DNA from 4 places in the Streptomyces sp. NPDC014889 genome. Region 1 is predicted to be linked to each of the others. Evidence: riboswitches for the same ligand, from Rfam matches in the RefSeq annotation. Region 1 holds a riboswitch; each other region holds the start of a gene.
What was found. Region 1 has a riboswitch for cyclic di-AMP ahead of ACF09J_RS13140 (transglycosylase family protein). Riboswitches for the same ligand answer to the same signal wherever they lie in the genome.
Positions count from the first base shown of each region.

Region 2: another riboswitch for cyclic di-AMP. It lies ahead of ACF09J_RS27925 (NlpC/P60 family protein); the one in region 1 lies ahead of ACF09J_RS13140 (transglycosylase family protein).
Region 3: another riboswitch for cyclic di-AMP. It lies ahead of ACF09J_RS21390 (transglycosylase SLT domain-containing protein); the one in region 1 lies ahead of ACF09J_RS13140 (transglycosylase family protein).
Region 4: another riboswitch for cyclic di-AMP. It lies ahead of ACF09J_RS29695 (C40 family peptidase); the one in region 1 lies ahead of ACF09J_RS13140 (transglycosylase family protein).

Region 1 is NZ_JBIBWH010000006.1:81,274-85,478, forward strand. It holds gene ACF09J_RS13130 (septum formation initiator family protein) at 1-16, opposite strand, end outside; gene eno (phosphopyruvate hydratase) at 161-1,450, opposite strand; gene ACF09J_RS13140 (transglycosylase family protein) at 1,707-2,405, opposite strand; cyclic di-AMP (ydaO/yuaA leader) riboswitch at 2,410-2,577, opposite strand; gene ACF09J_RS13145 (transglycosylase family protein) at 2,760-3,794, opposite strand; gene ACF09J_RS13150 (cytochrome P450) at 4,017-4,205, opposite strand, start outside.
Region 2 is NZ_JBIBWH010000015.1:70,205-74,409, forward strand. It holds gene ACF09J_RS27920 (SAM-dependent methyltransferase) at 87-899, shown strand; gene ACF09J_RS27925 (NlpC/P60 family protein) at 964-2,733, opposite strand; cyclic di-AMP (ydaO/yuaA leader) riboswitch at 2,742-2,916, opposite strand; gene ACF09J_RS27930 (SOS response-associated peptidase) at 3,142-3,885, shown strand; gene ACF09J_RS27935 (AI-2E family transporter) at 4,068-4,205, shown strand, end outside.
Region 3 is NZ_JBIBWH010000010.1:135,027-139,231, forward strand. It holds gene ACF09J_RS21380 (ATP-grasp domain-containing protein) at 1-919, shown strand, start outside; gene ACF09J_RS21385 (HAD family hydrolase) at 1,121-1,924, shown strand; gene ACF09J_RS21390 (transglycosylase SLT domain-containing protein) at 1,979-2,464, opposite strand; cyclic di-AMP (ydaO/yuaA leader) riboswitch at 2,470-2,657, opposite strand; gene ACF09J_RS21395 (polyprenyl synthetase family protein) at 3,141-4,151, shown strand.
Region 4 is NZ_JBIBWH010000017.1:70,408-74,612, reverse strand. It holds gene ACF09J_RS29705 (helix-turn-helix domain-containing protein) at 1-701, opposite strand, end outside; gene ACF09J_RS29700 (ATP-binding protein) at 929-1,384, shown strand; gene ACF09J_RS29695 (C40 family peptidase) at 1,438-1,911, opposite strand; cyclic di-AMP (ydaO/yuaA leader) riboswitch at 1,915-2,128, opposite strand; gene ACF09J_RS29690 (alpha/beta hydrolase) at 3,314-4,205, shown strand, end outside.

The DNA of each region.
Region 1 (4,205 bases):
GGTCCTTGACGGCCATCGTCCCGCCTCCCGTTCGTGCCCGCGCACACACGTGCGTACGTCCCCGGACACGGTACGGGACCGGGTACGGGGACGTACGTGCGACGGGCGAAGCCGTACGCTGTGCGGCTCAGCCGCCGTGGCGGCCGAGCCCCTGCCGTGCCTACTGGTTCGCGGAGCGGAACCGCGGGAAGGCCGAGCGGCCGGCGTACACCGCGGCGTCGTCGAGGATCTCCTCGATGCGCAGCAGCTGGTTGTACTTGGCGACGCGCTCGGAGCGGGCCGGGGCGCCGGTCTTGATCTGGCCGCAGTTGGTGGCGACGGCCAGGTCGGCGATGGTGACGTCCTCGGTCTCGCCGGAACGGTGGGACATCATGCACTTGAAGCCGTTGCGCTGGGCCAGCTCGACGGCGTCCAGGGTCTCGGTGAGCGAACCGATCTGGTTCACCTTCACGAGCAGCGCGTTGGCGGCGCCGTCCTCGATGCCGCGGGCGAGGCGCTCGGGGTTGGTGACGAACAGGTCGTCGCCGACGAGCTGGACCTTGTCGCCGAGCTTGTCGGTGATGACCTTCCAGCCGGCCCAGTCGTCCTCGAACAGCGGGTCCTCGATGGAGACGAGCGGGTAGGCGGCCACCAGCTCCTCGTAGTACTCGGTCATCTCCGCCGCGGAGCGGTCCTTGCCCTCGAAGAGGTACTTGCCGTCCTTGTAGAACTCGGAGGCGGCGACGTCGAGCGCGAGGGCGATCTGCTCGCCGGGCGCGTAGCCGGCTTCCTTGATCGCTTCGAGGATGAGGTCGAGGGCCTCGCGGTTGGAGCCGAGGTTCGGGGCGAAGCCGCCCTCGTCGCCGAGGCCGGTGGACAGGCCCTTGCTCTTCAGGACCTTCTTCAGGGTGTGGTAGACCTCGGTGCCCCAGCGCAGGGCCTCGGAGAAGGACTCCGCGCCGATCGGGGCGATCATGAACTCCTGGATGTCCACGTTGGAGTCGGCGTGCGAGCCGCCGTTCAGGATGTTCATCATCGGCACCGGCAGCAGGTGCGCGTTCGGACCGCCCAGGTAGCGGAAGAGGGGGAGGTCCGAGGCCTCGGAGGCGGCGTGCGCGACGGCGAGGGAGACACCGAGGATGGCGTTGGCGCCCAGCGAGCCCTTGTTGTCGGTGGCGTCCAGGTCGAACATGGCCTGGTCGATCAGACGCTGCTCGGTGGCGTCGTAACCGACGAGCTCCGGGCCGATCTGCTCGATCACGGCGAGGACGGCCTTCTCGACGCCCTTGCCCTGGTAGCGGTTGGGGTCGCCGTCACGGAGCTCGATGGCCTCGAAGGCGCCGGTGGAGGCGCCGGAGGGGACGGCGGCACGACCGGTGCTGCCGTCGTCGAGGCCGACCTCGACCTCGACCGTGGGGTTGCCTCGGGAGTCCAGGATTTCCCGGGCTACGACGACGTCGATGGACGGCACGAGCATCTCCTTCTGGGATGTGACGCTGAAAGTGCGGGGCGTGAGCCCTGCGACTAGAGCCTAACCGTCCCGCGGTGGCGACCGGCCGACCGACCGCCTCGTGGACAGGATGACGGTATCCATTGTTCCCGTCCGGAACAAAGGGGAGGGGAAGGTTCGGGAACGCCCCGGCGTGCGCGAGGCGAAAAAACCCCGCCCCGACGCGTAGGGGGGAACGCGCCGGGGCGGGGAGCCCAGGGAGGGCGGGGACGGGCCTTTACTTCAGGTGGAGCTGCTGGCCCGGGTAGATGAGGTCGGCGTTGTCGACGATGTCCTTGTTCAGCTCGAACAGCTTCTGCCAGCCGCCCTGGACGCCGTGCCGGGCGGCGATGGAGCTGAGGGTGTCGCCGGAGACCACCTTGTACTCGCCGTCGCCCTTCTTGACCTTCTTGCCGGTCGGCGTGGTGACGGTCCTGCTCGGGGCCGGACGCGTCGCGGAGCGGTTGGCGGCCTGCCGCTCGGTCGAGCGGGTGGTGGTGCTCTTGGCGGAGCCACCGTTCGACGAGGACGCAGACGACGACGCGGGGGCGCTGCCGGTGTAGGCGGCGCCGGACAGACCCTTGCCGCAGACCGGCCAGGCACCCTTGCCCTGGCCCGCGAGGACCTTCTCGGCGACGGCTATCTGCTGCGACTTGGAGGCCAGGTCGGCGCGCGACGCGTAGGCGGTGCCGCCATAGCCGGCCCAGGTGGAGTTGGTGAACTGGAGGCCGCCGTAGAAGCCGTTGCCAGTGTTGATGGACCAGTTGCCACCGGACTCGCACTGCGCGACCGCGTCCCACTGGGAGGCGGTGGCGGCGGAGGCGTCGCCGACCGCCATCAGCGGGGCGGCGACCGCGGCGGAGGCGACACCGGCGAGCGCGATGACCCGGGTGGTCCTGGACGTACGACGGTGCTTGCCCTTGCTGGAGAACAGCATGGAAGGATCCCCTCACCGACGCCTGCGAGGTGAGCTGTCGGGTTCGGGCCGGTTGAGTTGCCCGGCCGTGCCTCACGCATGAGGCACGGCTCCACCCCTAGCCGCTCCGGTCAACTGCCGGGCACGGCACTTACCTTGGGTCCCCCGCTCCTGCCCACGGCGCTTGACGCGACGACTGTTCCCGTACGGCCGCTGGCAGGATTCGGCGTTGCGGCAGCCGGGGCTCGCGGTGACGAGCAGTCATGACCGTAGGCATGCGCTCCGCCGAATTCCAAAGACGATCAGGGCTTCTGAGACTCATCCCACACTTTGGCCGAATGGGACATTCGGCGCGAAGTGTGACGTGAACTCCCGCTACTTTTGGGGCGTTTCGGTCGGGACATTCAGGGTCTGACCGGCGGAGATGTGGTTCGGGTCGGACCCGATGGCCCCCTTGTTCGCGGCATACAGCGCGTCCCATCCGCCGGGGACGTCAAGGGAGTCGGCGATGGACTCGAGGGAGTCGCCGGCACGGACGGTGTAGGAGTCGGCGGCGCGCGCGGCGTGGCGGCCGGCGGAGGCGGCCGTGTGGTGGTCGGCCAGATCCTCGACGGCGCTGCCGCCGCGGTGGCGTCCGCCGCCGAGCGCCCCGGTGTCGACCAGGGCCGAAGTGCCGCCGACCTGCCACGACTTGTCCGTGTCACCGGACTCCGGCGCGGCCGAGGGCGAGGTGTCGGGCGACTGGGACCCGCTCGCGGCGACATCGGGGGACGTGTCGGACTTACCGGGCTTGCCCTTCTTTGCGGGCGAGGACGGCGAGGGTGTGGACGTGCCGGGGGGCGTGCTCACGGAGTCGGAGGGCTCGGAGGAGTCGGCCGAACCGGGTGCGGCGTCCGACGAGCCGGATGAGCCGGATGAATCGGACGGCGTCTGTGACGAGTTCGACAGACCGAGGTCGTCGGTGAGGGACTTTCCGGAGGAGTTGGAGGATCCGGACGTATCACCCACACCGGTGTCGACCTTCGCCGCCTCGGACTTCTCGCCGAGACCGGAGAGCAGCCCGCACGTCGGCCAGGCGCCGGGACCCTTGTCGGCGAGCACCTTCTCGGCCACGGCTATCTGCTGGGACCGGCTCGCCTGGTCGGCGCTCAACGCGTAGTCGAGACCGCCGTACTTCTCCCAGTCGTCCTGCGTCAACTGCAAGCCGCCGTAGTAGCCGTTGCCGGCGTTGGCGCTCCAGGCGCCGCCGCTCTCGCACTTGGCCACCTTGTCCCAGGTGTTGCCGTCGGCCGCGCTGGCGCCGCCGGCGGCCATCAGCGGAATGGCGATGGCGGATCCGGTCACTCCGGCGGCGACGAGGAGGGCCGGAGCCTGACGGGGCCGACGGTGACGGCCGTTCCCGGAGAGCATACGGAGACCTTTCGTGCGACAACGCTGACCGGCGTGACGACCGCGACTCGGCGCCACGCTGATGGGTGAAAGTATCCGCTGACGATCGCTTGTCACAAGTTCATGCCGCACAGATCACGTGAAGATCACACAGTTGAGACTCTGTCATCTTCGAGGCGGTCAGTGGGTAGGGGTGATGCGGCGGCAGGCACCTTTTCCGGCCTTGTCCGGCTTCCCTCCGACTTACCGACCGGGAGTGAACCGCACCGGCAGCGTCCGCAGTCCGCGCATGATGAGCCCGCCGCGCCAGCGCAAGTCGGCTGGATCCGCACCCAGTTGCAGGTCCGGAAGCCGGGTGAGCAGGGTGGCGAGCGCGGTCTGGCCCTCCAGACGGGCGAGCGGCGCGCCGAGGCAGTAGTGGATGCCGTGTCC
Region 2 (4,205 bases), on a different contig from region 1:
GGACCGGTCGGGCGGTACGGCGTGGTATGCCGCTGGCAACTATATGATGCACAGTCAAGGTCGTTTAACAGTAGGGGAGTTGGCGAATGCGGGACGGAGACGGGCTGCCGCGGGGCGTCGATCCGGGCAAGGCAAGCGTGGCCCGGATGTACGACGCCATGCTGGGCGGCGAGCACAACTTCGCCATAGACCGGGAGGCGGTGGCCGCCTTCACGGCGATCGACCCCCAGGTGCGCACCCTGGCCCGCGCCAACCGCGCCTTCCTGGGCCGTGCCGTGCGGTTCCTGGTGGACGCCGGGGTGCGCCAGTTCGTCGACCTCGGCTCCGGGATCCCCACCCAGGGCAATGTGCACGAGGTCGCCCAGGCCGCCAGTCCCGGCGCGAAAGTGGTGTACGTCGACAACGACCCGGTCGCGGTCGCGCACAGCGAGGCCCTGCTCGCCGACAACCCGGACGCGGCGATCGTGGCCGCCGACATCCGCGATCCCGCGGGGATACTCTCCGCGCCGCAGGTGCGCAAGCTGATCGACTTCGACGAGCCCGTCGCCGTCCTGATGATCACGATCCTGCACTTCGTCACCCCGCAGGAGGACCCCGGCGGCATCGTGGCCGCCTTCCGGGACGCGCTGCCCGCGGGCAGCTGGCTGGCCCTGACCCACGCCACGGACGAGGACCGCCCCGACACGGCCGCGGCGGTCGGGCAGCTCTACCGCGACCGGGCCACCTCGCCGGTCACGGCACGCTCCCGCGGCGAGATCGAGTCCCTCTTCGACGGGTTCGACCTGGCGGAGCCGGGATTGGTCTACGTCCCGCTGTGGCGTCCGGACCGGGACGAGGAGGTCCCGGAGGACCCGTCCCAGTTCTGGGTGTACGCCGGGGTGGGCCGCAAGAACGCGTGAACGACGGGCGGGAAGGTCCGGGTGACGCCGCCGCGGTCACCCGGGCCTCCCCGCCCGTGACGGCTCAGGCCGGCCGTATCGCGCTGTGGATGGCTCGGGGGCCCGCGAAGAAGATCGACTCCTCGCGTATGGACGCGCCCGGACTCGGGGCGTGCACCATGGTGCCGTTGCCCGCGTACAGGCCCACGTGGCTGACCTCGCCGTAGAAGAAGATCAGGTCCCCCGGCTCCAGTTCGGCGAGCTCGATCGCCGCGCCGGAGCCGACCTGTTCGTGGGTGGTGCGGGGCAGGGCCACGTCCGCGGCCCGCCAGGCGGCCTGGGTGAGACTCGAGCAGTCGTAGGAGCCCGGACCTGTGGCTCCCCACACGCACGGCTTGCCGATCTGCGCGCGGGCGAAGGCCAGCGCCTTGGCGGCCTTCCGCTCGTAGGCCGAGGCCGGGCTCTCGGCGACGGCGGCGCCGGTCGCTGGGCCGGGGGCTCCCGCCTGGCTGGCGTCGAAGAGCGAGTTGCCGTCCAGCGGCGGGGTCGTGTCGAAGAGGCCAGTGGCGTGCTGCTGCCACTGCGCCGCCTCCGGCCGAGGCAGGGGCTCCTCGGCCGGCCGCGCGCTCTGCTGCGCGGCGTGCCGGGCCAGCATCTCGCCGGCCTGCGCGAGCTTGCCCCGCGTCCGCTCCTTGGCGGGCCGCTGCACCGCGGCGGCCTGCCGACGACGCGCGACCGGGACCCCACCCGCAGGCTGCGTGACGGGCCCGTCGGGCGGGGTCGCGACACCCGGGCTCCCGCTGACACCCATCGCCCCGGCCCCGGTGGCCACCGCCGTCCCTGAGGAAAGAGCGCCCAGGGCCCCGGTGGAGGGCACCGCCCGCATGGTGCCGGTCGGGGGAGCCTGCATGCCTCCGGTGGTGCGGTCGGGCAGTACGCCCGTGGTGCCGGTGGTCCGAGCATCCATGGCCCCTGCGGGAGGCGCGCCGCTGATTCCGTTCGGGAGCAGGTTCATGCTGCCGGTGGGTGGTGGCTGCATGGTGCGGTCGGGCAGTACGCCCATGGTGCCGGTGGTCCGAGCATCCATGGTCCCTGCGGGAGGTGCGCCGGTGGTTTCGTTCGGGAGCAGGTTCATGCTGCCGGTGGGTGGCGGCTGCATGGTGCGGTCGGGCAGTACGCCCATGGTGCCGGTGGTCCGAGCATCCATGGCCCCTGCGGGAGGCGCGCCGGTGGTTTCGTTCGGGAGCAGGCTCATGCTGCCGGTGGGGGGCGGCTGCATGGAGCGGCTGGACAGCGCGTCCAGGGTGCCGGTGGGCGGCCGCATGGCCCCGTCGGGCAGTACGCCCATGGTGCCGGTGGTGGGCGGGGGCGGTTGCATGGGGCGGGCGGTCAGTTCCGCCACGGGGGCGGCGGCGGGCAACTCCGGGACGGTCCGTGCCGCGGCCGCGAGTTCGGGTGCCGAGGCCGCCGGGCCGGCGGACAGCTCGGGCCGAGGGGCCCTGCCCGCTTCGAGGGCCAGGCCCTCGCGGGCATCCGCCGGACGCCTGTCCTGCGCCGCGGCGGGGGAGTCGGCCTGTCTCGGCATACGGTCCGGCGGCAGGACCGCAGGCATGGTCGGACCCAACTGGGCGCGCCCCACGTCGAACCACTTCCTGGCCACCCGGTCCACGGCCGGATCGGATCCGCCGGAACCGCTCCAGGAAGCCGAACCCCGCCGCGTACGAGCGCTCTTGCTCATCGCGCGGGTGGCGTTGAAGTTCCCCGTGGCGTTCTCCGCCTGGTCGTAGAGGCTGCTGATCCGCTGCTGGACCTCGGCGCGGCTCGGCCTGTCGTCGCTCGGTCGTTCCGGCGTCAAGAGGGACGCACTCCTCCCATGGGCCGCCTACCGGTTCTGCTCTCGGCATCGGGCGGACGTTCTGCGGAAGGCGTGCCCTACGGCCCTTGTCCCGAGGGACAGTTGGGCCGCTTCACCCCGAGGTTGGTCGGTTCCCCGGCTCCGGCCGCTGCGGGGGCGTACCGGACTCGGCGGAGGTCGCACGATCCGACGCGACTCGCCGGAGGCAATCGTGCGTCCTGGCCGTCAACTTAGCGAACGTGTGTACTCGGTGTGAAGATTGAGGCGTGGAATGTCCGATACGTATTCGTGACCTTCCCGTGAGGTGCCTCACGTTCATGTCCGTCTGCGCGGCATCGTCGAGGTGACCCCGCCGGCGGGCGTGAGGCGCTCCCGCCCCCGGCCCCGCCGCCGTGGCACCCTGGCCCCATGTGCGGTCGCTACGTCTCCACCCGCGGTCCGGAGGACCTGGTCCGGCACTTCCGGGTCACCGAGTGGCGCCCGGAGGAGTCGCTCGCCCCGAGCTGGAACGTCGCCCCGACCGACGAGGTGTGGGCCGTTCTCGAACGCGCGCCGCGCGAGGACCGCACCCCGGCCGCCGTCCGCAGGGAGCTGCGGCCGCTGCGCTGGGGACTGGTCCCGTCCTGGGCGAGGGACGTGAAGGCCGGCGCCCGGATGATCAACGCCCGGGTGGAGACCGTGCACGAGAAGCCGGCCTTCCGCCGCGCCTTCGTCAGGCACCGCTGCCTGCTGCCCGCCGACGGCTTCTACGAATGGCAGCAGATCAAGGCCCAGGACACCGGCAGGACCCACAAGCAGCCGTACTACATCAGCCCCGAGGACGGTGAGCTGATGGCGCTCGCCGGGCTGTACGCGTACTGGCGGGACCCGCACGTGGCGCGGGACGACGACCCCGCCGCCTGGCTGACCACGTGCACCATCATCACCACCGAGGCCACCGACGAGGCCGGCCGGGTCCACCCGAGGATGCCGCTGGCCCTCACCCCGGACCACTACGACGCCTGGCTCGACCCCCGCCATCAGGACCCCGGCGAACTACGGACGCTGCTGAGCCCCCCGGCGGGCGGCAGGCTCGGCGCCCGGCCGGTCTCCCCGGCCGTCAACAACGTGCGCAACAACGGCCCCGAGCTGCTGGACGAGACGCCGCCGTGACGGGCCGGACCGCCCCGGCCCACCCGCGCGGCACCGTGCGCCGCACGTGCACCCGTTCCCCCTGATGCCCCCGATGACCGCCCACCCGGCCGAACTGCACCCCTGCCCCGGCCCGGCCGGACCTTACGGTGCTCAAGAGGGCTCAGGAGGCTCGAGGGGGCCCAGGACGAAGGAGAGGCGCGGTGGCTGCTGCGGGCGCTCCGGCGGGCGGGCCGGGCCGCGGGCGCCGGGCGGCCCGCCGGGTGCCCGGCAGCCGCCCGGCGCCCTCCGTACGCCTCCCGCCGCACGCCCGGACCGCTGCCGCGGTCCGGAAGGCCGAG
Region 3 (4,205 bases), on a different contig from region 1:
GCTCAGGGGCCCCTTCCTCTTCCCGCCCGTCGCCCCCGGCCTGCCGCGCCGCCTGGCCAGCAAGCAGGGCCTGCACGAACTGTGCGTGGAGCACGGCATCCCGAGTCCCGAGGCCGCCTTCCCGCAGACGTACGACGACATCGTGGCGTTCGCCGAGAGGACCCGTTTCCCGGTGGTGGCCAAGAATCGCGAGGCGTTCGTGCGGCGCAGCAGCCCCGCGGTGAACGGCACCACGAGGATCAACAGCCGCGAGGGCCTGCTGGCCCTGGCCCGCGACTGGGGCGAGCAGCCCGGAGTGATCCTCCAGGAGTACCTGCCGAGGGAGGAGGCCGAGGACTGGATCGTGCACGCCTACTTCGACCGGAGTTCCACCCCGCTCGCGATGTTCACCGGCGTCAAGGTCCGTTCCTGGCCGCCGCACGCGGGCATGACGGCGAACGCGTACGTCGTCGACAACCCGGAACTCGCCGACCTCGCCGCCCGGTTCATCAAGCAGATCGGCTTCACCGGCATCGTCGACCTCGACCTGCGTTTCGACCGGCGGGACGGGCGGTACAAGCTCCTCGACTTCAATCCGCGCATGGGCGCGCAGTTCCGGCTCTTCGAGAGCGAGTCGGGCGTGGACGTCGTGCGTGCCATGCACCTCGACCTGACCGGGCGCCCCGTCCCGGAGGGCGAGCAGCGCACCGGCCACCGCTACGTCGTGGAGAACATCGACCTGCCCGCCCTTCTCGCCTACCGCCGCAGCGGCTACACCACACCGCACGCGCCGGCGAGGGCGAGCGGCACGGAACTGGCCTGGCTGGCGGGTGACGATCCGCTGCCGTTCCTCACGATGCTCGCCCGTTTCGTGCGGCCGGGCGCGCGGCACCTCTATCAGCTGTGGCGGACCAACCGCCGTGGCGGCACGACCGGTTGAGGCGGAGCACGACCGGGCGGGCTGCCGTCCCGCCGCCCGAACCGCCCCGCGGCCGCCCACCGCGGCGGCGCACGGTCGAGTACCGCCTCGCGCACGGCGCGAAGGTCCCTCACCCGAAGGGCAGTTGAGGAAAGGCGGCCTGAAGCGCGGTCGTCCGGCTCCGGTCGAGTCGGTGGGCCGGGGCATCCGTATTCTCTGATCATGGCCGCCCTCGCATACACCCTCATCGCCACCGACCTGGACGGGACGCTGCTGCGCGGCGACGACACCGTGTCCGAACGGTCCCTCGCCGCGCTCGCGAGGACGGCGGCCGCCGGCGCCCGGCACCTCGTGGTGACCGGACGGCCGGCGCCGAGGGTGCGGGAGCTGCTCGGCGTCCTCCACACCACGGGCCTCGCGGTGTGCGGTCAGGGCGCACAGCTCTACGACGCCGGCAGCGACCGTCTGCTGTGGTCGGTCACCCTGGACCGCGAGCTGGCGGAGACCGCGCTCGGCAAGATCGAGGCCGAGGTGGGGGAGGTGTACGCCGCGGTCGACCAGGACGGGGTCGAGGGGCTCACGCTCATCGAGCCGGGGTACCGCATGCCGCACGCGGCGCTTCCCGCCGTACGGGTCGAGCGGCGCGACGAGCTGTGGCGCGCGCCCATCAGCAAGGTGCTGCTGCGTCACCCGGAGCTGTCCGACGACGAACTGGCGGCGGCGGCCCGCGGTGTGGTGGGGCCCCTCGCCACGGTCACCATGTCGGGCCCCGGGACCGTGGAGCTCCAGCCGTGCGGCATCACCAAGGCGACCGGACTGGCGCTGGCCGCCGAACACCTGGGACTGGGCCGCGAGAGCGCCCTCGCCTTCGGCGACATGCCCAACGACATCCCGATGTTCCAGTGGGCCGCCCGGGGGATCGCCATGGCCAACGCCCACCCCGAACTCAAGGCGGTGGCCGACGAGGTCACGACGTCGAACGAGGACGACGGCATCGCCGTCGTCCTCGAACGACTGTTTGTCTAGTGCCGCGGCACTGGTGCCGGGGCACCAGCCGGTGTGGAGCCGGCCGTGGTCCGGTCAGTAGGCGCCGTTGACGTTGTCGATGGAGCCGTACCGCTTGGCCGCGTAGTTGCAGGCGGCCGTGATGTTGGCGACCGGGTCGTAGATGTTCCAGGACGTCCCGTTCACGTGGTAGGCCCGGAAGGTCGGGTCGATGACCTGGAGCAGGCCCTTGGACGGTATGCCCTTCTTGGCGTTGGAGTCCCAGAGGTTGATGGCACGCGGGTTGCCGGAGGACTCGCGGATGATGTTGCGGTGGATCCCGTTGTAGGAGCCCGGGATGCCCTTCTGCGCCATGACCGCCAGGGAGGCGCGGATCCAGCCGTCGAGGTTGTTCGGGTAGCCGAAGCTCGCGGCCGTCCGGACGGTGGCGGGGGTCGCCGCGGACGCGCTCGTCGCGCCGAGCAGCGGCACGGCGAGGACGGCTGCGCCCGTGCCGGTGACGGCGAGGGTGCGGACGAGGCGGGCGGTGCGGGAAGAGCGGCGCTGACCGTTTGCAGGCATGGGGGAATTCCTCTCCGTCGCCTGCGAGGTGAGCTGTCGGGTTCGGGCGGGGAGGTGCCCGGCCGCGCCCTGTTGGGCGCGGCTTCACCCCGAGCCGTTCCGGTGCGGCGTACGACGTAGGACGTACGAGCCCGGTCCGGCGGCTTACCTGGGTCCCCCGCTCCTGCCGTGGTTCATTCGGTCGTTGGGATGACGGGCGGCGGCAGGATTCGGCGTCCGCCCGATGGCCGGGAACGTATGCGAGAGCACATGTCCCGAACAAGTGGCGGAATCACACATCGTCCTATTTGACCTTGGTCTGGGGTGTATGTGGTGCTTGATCCTTTGCGTCCGCCAACGCTCAACTCCGTTGGGCGTAAAGGGAATGTGAAGGGATGAGAGGGGTGGTGCGGAGAGGAGGTGAAGTGACCCAACTCACGGTTTGGGTGCCCGAAGGGCAATTACCACTAAAGAGAATTGAAACCCCAATAGGGGCGAATCGGACTTCGAGTGTGAGCGTGGATGGGCCATGTGGCCGACGCGTGACGGTGGTCACGTCGGGTGATGTGGCCTGACCCGTATAGGTGGGCGATATCGGTGATCGAAACGTGACCGGATACGCTGACTTGAGTGAGGGCAGCGACGTATCGACAAACCGTGTAATCCCCAGCAGACACCAGCAGACAGGAGACCCCTCGTGACCGTCGTCGGGCCATTCGGGCTGAGCGTGCGGGACCAGGCTCTCGAAGCCGATGTCCAGGCCGGATTGGCGGCTGTCGAGGAAGGGCTGCTCGAAGCCACCAAGAGCGAGGTCCCGTTCATCACGGGGGCCGCGCAGCACCTCGTCAAGGCGGGCGGGAAGCGGTTCCGGCCGCTGCTCGTGATGCTCGCGTCCCAGTTCGGTGACCCGTACGCGCCGGGGATCGTGCCGTCGGCCGTGGTGGTGGAGCTGACCCATCTGGCCACGCTGTACCACGACGACGTGATGGACGAGGCCGCCGTGCGCCGCGGGGTGGCCAGCGCCAACACCCGCTGGGGCAACTCGGTCGCGGTCCTGACCGGCGACTTCCTGTTCGCCCGCGCCTCGCAGATCCTCGCCGACCTCGGCCCGGAGGCCGTGCGGGTGCAGGCCGTGGCGTTCGAACGGCTGGTCACCGGTCAGATCCTGGAGACGGCGGGCCCGCAGGACGGCCGGGACCCGGTCGACCACTACCTGGACGTGCTGGGCGGCAAGACCGGATCGCTGGTGGCGGTGTCGTGCCGGTTCGGCGCGATGATGTCCGGCGCCGACGAGACCGTCGTGGACGTGCTGACGCAGTACGGCGAGCGGCTGGGCGTCGCCTTCCAGCTCGCGGACGACGTCCTGGACATCGCCTCCGACTCGCGCGAGTCGGGCAAGACCCCCGGCACCGACCTGCGCGAGGGCATCGCCACGCTGCCGGTGCTGCGGCTGCGCGAGCGCGCCGCCCGGCTGGGGCTGCCCGAAGACATCGCCCTGTGCGAGCTGCTGGACTCCGACCTGACCGACGACGCGCGGCTCGCGGAGGCGCTGGGCGCGCTGCGGGAGCATCCGGCCCTGGAGCAGGCCCGACGGGACACCGTGCGCTACGCCAAGGAGGCGCGGGCCGCGCTGGCGCCGCTGCGGGAGTGCGAGGCGAAGGCCGCGCTGCTGCAGATGTGCGACGCGGTGGTGCACCGGGCCGGCTGACGCCCGGTTCCCCGACCTGCCCGGACGCCCCGCCGGCGGCCCCTTCCGAGCGGC
Region 4 (4,205 bases), on a different contig from region 1:
TCAGAAGTGTTCGAAAATGAGAAGATTACGAAAGGACCGGTGATGCCGATGTGCGCGCCGGCGGCGAACGGCAGCACCTGGAGCCGTACCTGCGGCAGCCGGGCCGCCTCCGTCAGCCGCTCCAGCTGCCGCCGCATGATCTCCGGGCCGCCCACCTCGCGGCGCAGCACCGCCTCGTCGAGCACCGCGTCCAGCTCCAGCGGCGGCTGCGCGCGGAGCACGTCCTGGCGGGCCAGCCGCACCTCCACCAGCGCGTCCAGCCGGTCCTCGTCGAGCCCGTCCACGGCGGCCCGGGTGACCGCGCGGGCGTACTCGGGCGTCTGCAGCAGTCCGGGGACGACCGAGGTCTCCAGGGTGCGCATCCCGCTCGCCTGCGACTCCAGGCTGATGAAGTCCCGGTAGGTCGGCGGCAGTACCCCGCGGTAGGCGTGCCACCAGTGGTGCCGGCCGTCGCCGTCGTCCAGTCCCGCGAGGACCAGGAGCAACTCGCGCAGCTGGGAGTCGTGGACCGCGTACGCGTCCAGGAGGGAGCGCACATCGGCCGGTTTCACCCCACTGGTGCCGGTTTCGATCCGGCTGACCTTCGACTGGTGCCAGCCGACCAGGCCGGCCGCCTCACCGCTGGTGAGACCCGCGCCGGTGCGCAGCGCGCGCAGTTCGGCGCCCAGTTTCCTGCGGCGCACCGCGGGACCGTGCTGCATGGGCTACTCCCTCGCTCCGTCTGAACGCTCCACGCGACCCGCTTCACATACGGTCTTCCGTCGCAGAGTTCACCGCATCGAGCGACAGATATATGCATATCTTGGTGGATCGCCACCGAGACGGCAGGACTGGTGGCAGTCTGACGGCGAAGCACCAGTGCGGGACCGTACTCGAACCATCCGCTCAGTGTCGGACTCCGGTCCCGTGGGAAAGGGACGACGTCGCCATGGCAGACCATCTGGAAGCATCCGTCACTCTGCCGAGCGATCCCGCCTCGGTCTGCGCGGCCCGTGCCTATGTGGCGGGCACGCTCGCGGAGTGGGGCCTGCCGCCGGCCACGGACACCGCCGAGACGGTGCGGCTCATCGTCTCCGAACTCGCCACCAACGCCGTACAGCACACTTTCGGGCAGTCACCCACCTTCACGGTGGACCTCGTCCTCGTGCGTGACGAACGGCTGTGCATCGGGGTCACCGACAGCCACCCCCGGTTCCCCAAACGGCTGCCGGCCGCCGTCCAGCAGGACAACGGCCGGGGCATGGTGATCATCCGGTGGCTCACCGCGGAGTGCGGCGGCAGACTGACCGTGCGGCCGACCCGGGAGGGCGGCAAGACGGTCTGCATCGAACTTCCGTGGACGGCTCCTGCCCGGCCCGTGACGGCCGCGGGCCAGGAACCGTAGGAACGTGGGGTGACGGCGTCGCAGCGCCGCCACCGCCCCGCACCGCGGCCGGGTCAGCGGACCCGGCCGTACCAGACGCTCTTCGTCCAGATCTTCTGGAGCTTCACCACGTCCCCGGTCTTCGGGGCGTGCCAGATCTTGCCCGAGCCGGCGTAGATGCCGACGTGGTACACGTACGAGCCCGAGTGGAAGAACACCAGGTCCCCGGCCCGGCGGCTGCTCGCGGAGATGTGCCGGCTGTTGTTGTACTGCTGCGCGGCCGTGCGGGGCAGTTTCTTGCCCGCCCTCTTGAACGAGTACAGCGTGAGCCCGGAGCAGTCGAACCTCCGCGGCCCCGTGGCGCCCCACTGGTAGGGCGACCCCTTCTTGGACGCGGCGATCTGCAGCGCCTTGGACGCCATCGTGACGGCCGAGGCCTCGGAGGCCACACCCGGCACGACGATCGAGCCGCCCACGGCGGCCAGGGTCAGGGCCGAGGCCGTGCCGGCCCGGGCCATCAGCGACGGGACGCGATTGAGCGCAGTCATGCGCAACCCTTCGTCAGCCGCCTGTGAAGGATGACCTGTCGGATTCGGGCTGGCGAAGTTGCCCGGCCGCGTTGCCGCGGCTTCACCCCAAGGGCTGCTCGGTCCGGTCATGGTGCGACCGTTCCGGCGACCCGTCGTGCTTGGGTCCTCCACTCCTGCCGATCCACTCCTGTCGACCGGTCATCCGGGCGGCGGCAGGACTCGGCGTCCGCCCGGACCGCCCCGCCGTTGTGGCGGGGGCTTGTCGTCAGACAGGGATCTTCACCCACGGATGTCCGAAAATCCCAACGGAAGCGAGTGTTTGTGTTGTTACTCACCACGCGCCCGTTCGGGTGGACACCCTCACGATCGAACGGATGCCCCCTCACCCGACGACCCCCGGACCAGCACCGGAACGCCTCGTGCCGCCATTCGGGGAGGCGGGCTGCGCAACTGTGGCGGTCCCGAAAAGGGACCTGAACCTACACCGAAAGGGGGTCGGTCATTCGGGGACATTCCGTGTCGCTTGTCCCGGCGCGCCGCCTCCCGCGCCCGCCGCGCCCCCGGTGTGGACGACGTCAACTTCCGCAGTTTGGCGGCTGGGTGAAGCGCACGGCGCGCGACTCACCGTCCGGCACCCACGGGGGCCGGGCGCCCGGCGGCCTCCGGACAGCGGCCGATCGGCTCTGCCAGGGTGCGGGGTGGGTCCGGTGGATCGTCCCGCGTCCGGCGAGGTGGGCATTGCCGTGCGATTCGGGATGTACCGGCCAACCGGCCCATATGTGGCGGCTTCTGGCGTCTCCGGCGCCGGCTGCCGCTTCGGGCCGGCCCGCGCCTGCCGCGCGGACCGCCGCTGGGGCTTCCGGCCCCGCACCGCCATCCGGCCGCCGGGGTTCCGGTTCCCCGCCGACCCGGGCCCGGCGGGTGCCCCTGACGGCCCGGGTGCCCGGTCGTCTCCGGGCGGCGGCCGATCGGCGCTGTCCGGGTGTGGTGCGGGGTCCGGTGGATCGTCCCGCGTCCGGTGAAGTGGGCATTGCCGTGTGATTTTGGGCGTTCCGGCCAACCGGCCCATATGCGGCGGCTTCTGGCGTCTCCGGCGCCGACCACCGCTCCAGGCCGGCCCGCGCAGCCTCGGCCGCGTGGCCCGCCTGCTGGCCTTCAGGCCTCTCAGGTTGGCCCGCTTGCTGGGTTTTTGACCCCTTTCGTGGGGGCCGCCCGCCGACTCCCCGTCCCTTCCGTGCGTGCCGTCGCCGGCCTTCCGGTTCCCGTCGAGCCGCTCGGGGTTCCGCTCAGCGGGACACGTCGCGCCGCTTATCGGATTGGCAAAGAAGGTCAACGCCCCCTGTTCTCAGGGACCTCACAGCAGCAAGGATCCCCGTACCCAATTCGCAACGACGTACGGGGAGGTCCCCCCTTGAGGGACATGAGACCCAGGAACCGGGTGCTGGCGCTCGGTTCGGCCGGTGCGCTGGTCACGGCGACCCTGATAGCCGGCGCGGTGGCGACGCCCGCGGCCGGTGCGAACAACGGCCAGGGCCAGGACCGCGAGACCCGCGGCGCGGCGATCGCCGCGGAGCGGGCCGCGAAGGCCGGCATCGACTGGCAGGACTGCCCCGCCGACTGGGGGCTGGCCAAGCCCATCCAGTGCGGTTACGTCTCGGTGCCGCTCGACTACGCCGACCCCTACGGCAAGCAGATCAAGCTGGCCGTCGACCGCGCCGGCAACACCGGCACCAAGGAGGAGCGCCAGGGCGCCCTCGTCTACAACCCGGGCGGCCCCGGCGGTTCGGGCCTGCGCTTCCCGACCCGGGTCACCGGAAAGAACGCCATCTGGGCCAACGTGGCGAAGGCCTACGACTTCGTCGGCTTCGACCCGCGCGGTGTCGGCCACTCGGCGGCCATCTCCTGCGCCGACCCGCAGAAGTTCGCCGAGGGGTCCAAGCTGGACCCGGTGCCCGGCTCCGAGGGCGACAAGAGCATCCAGCGCAAGCTGGCCCGCGAGTACGCGCAGGGCTGCCTCCAGCGCACCGGCCGCGCCATGCTCCAGCAGATGACCACCCCGAACACCGTGCGCGACCTGGACGTCATCCGCGCCGCGCTCGGCGAGCAGAAGCTCAACTTCCTCGGCGTCTCCTACGGCACCTACCTCGGCGCCGTCTACGGCACGATGTTCCCGGGCCACGTGCGCCGGATGGTCGTCGACAGCGTCGTCAACCCGGCCCGCGAGAACATCTGGTACCAGGCCAACCTGAACCAGGACGTCGCCTTCGAGGGCCGCTGGAAGGACTGGCAGGACTGGGTCGCCGCGAACGACG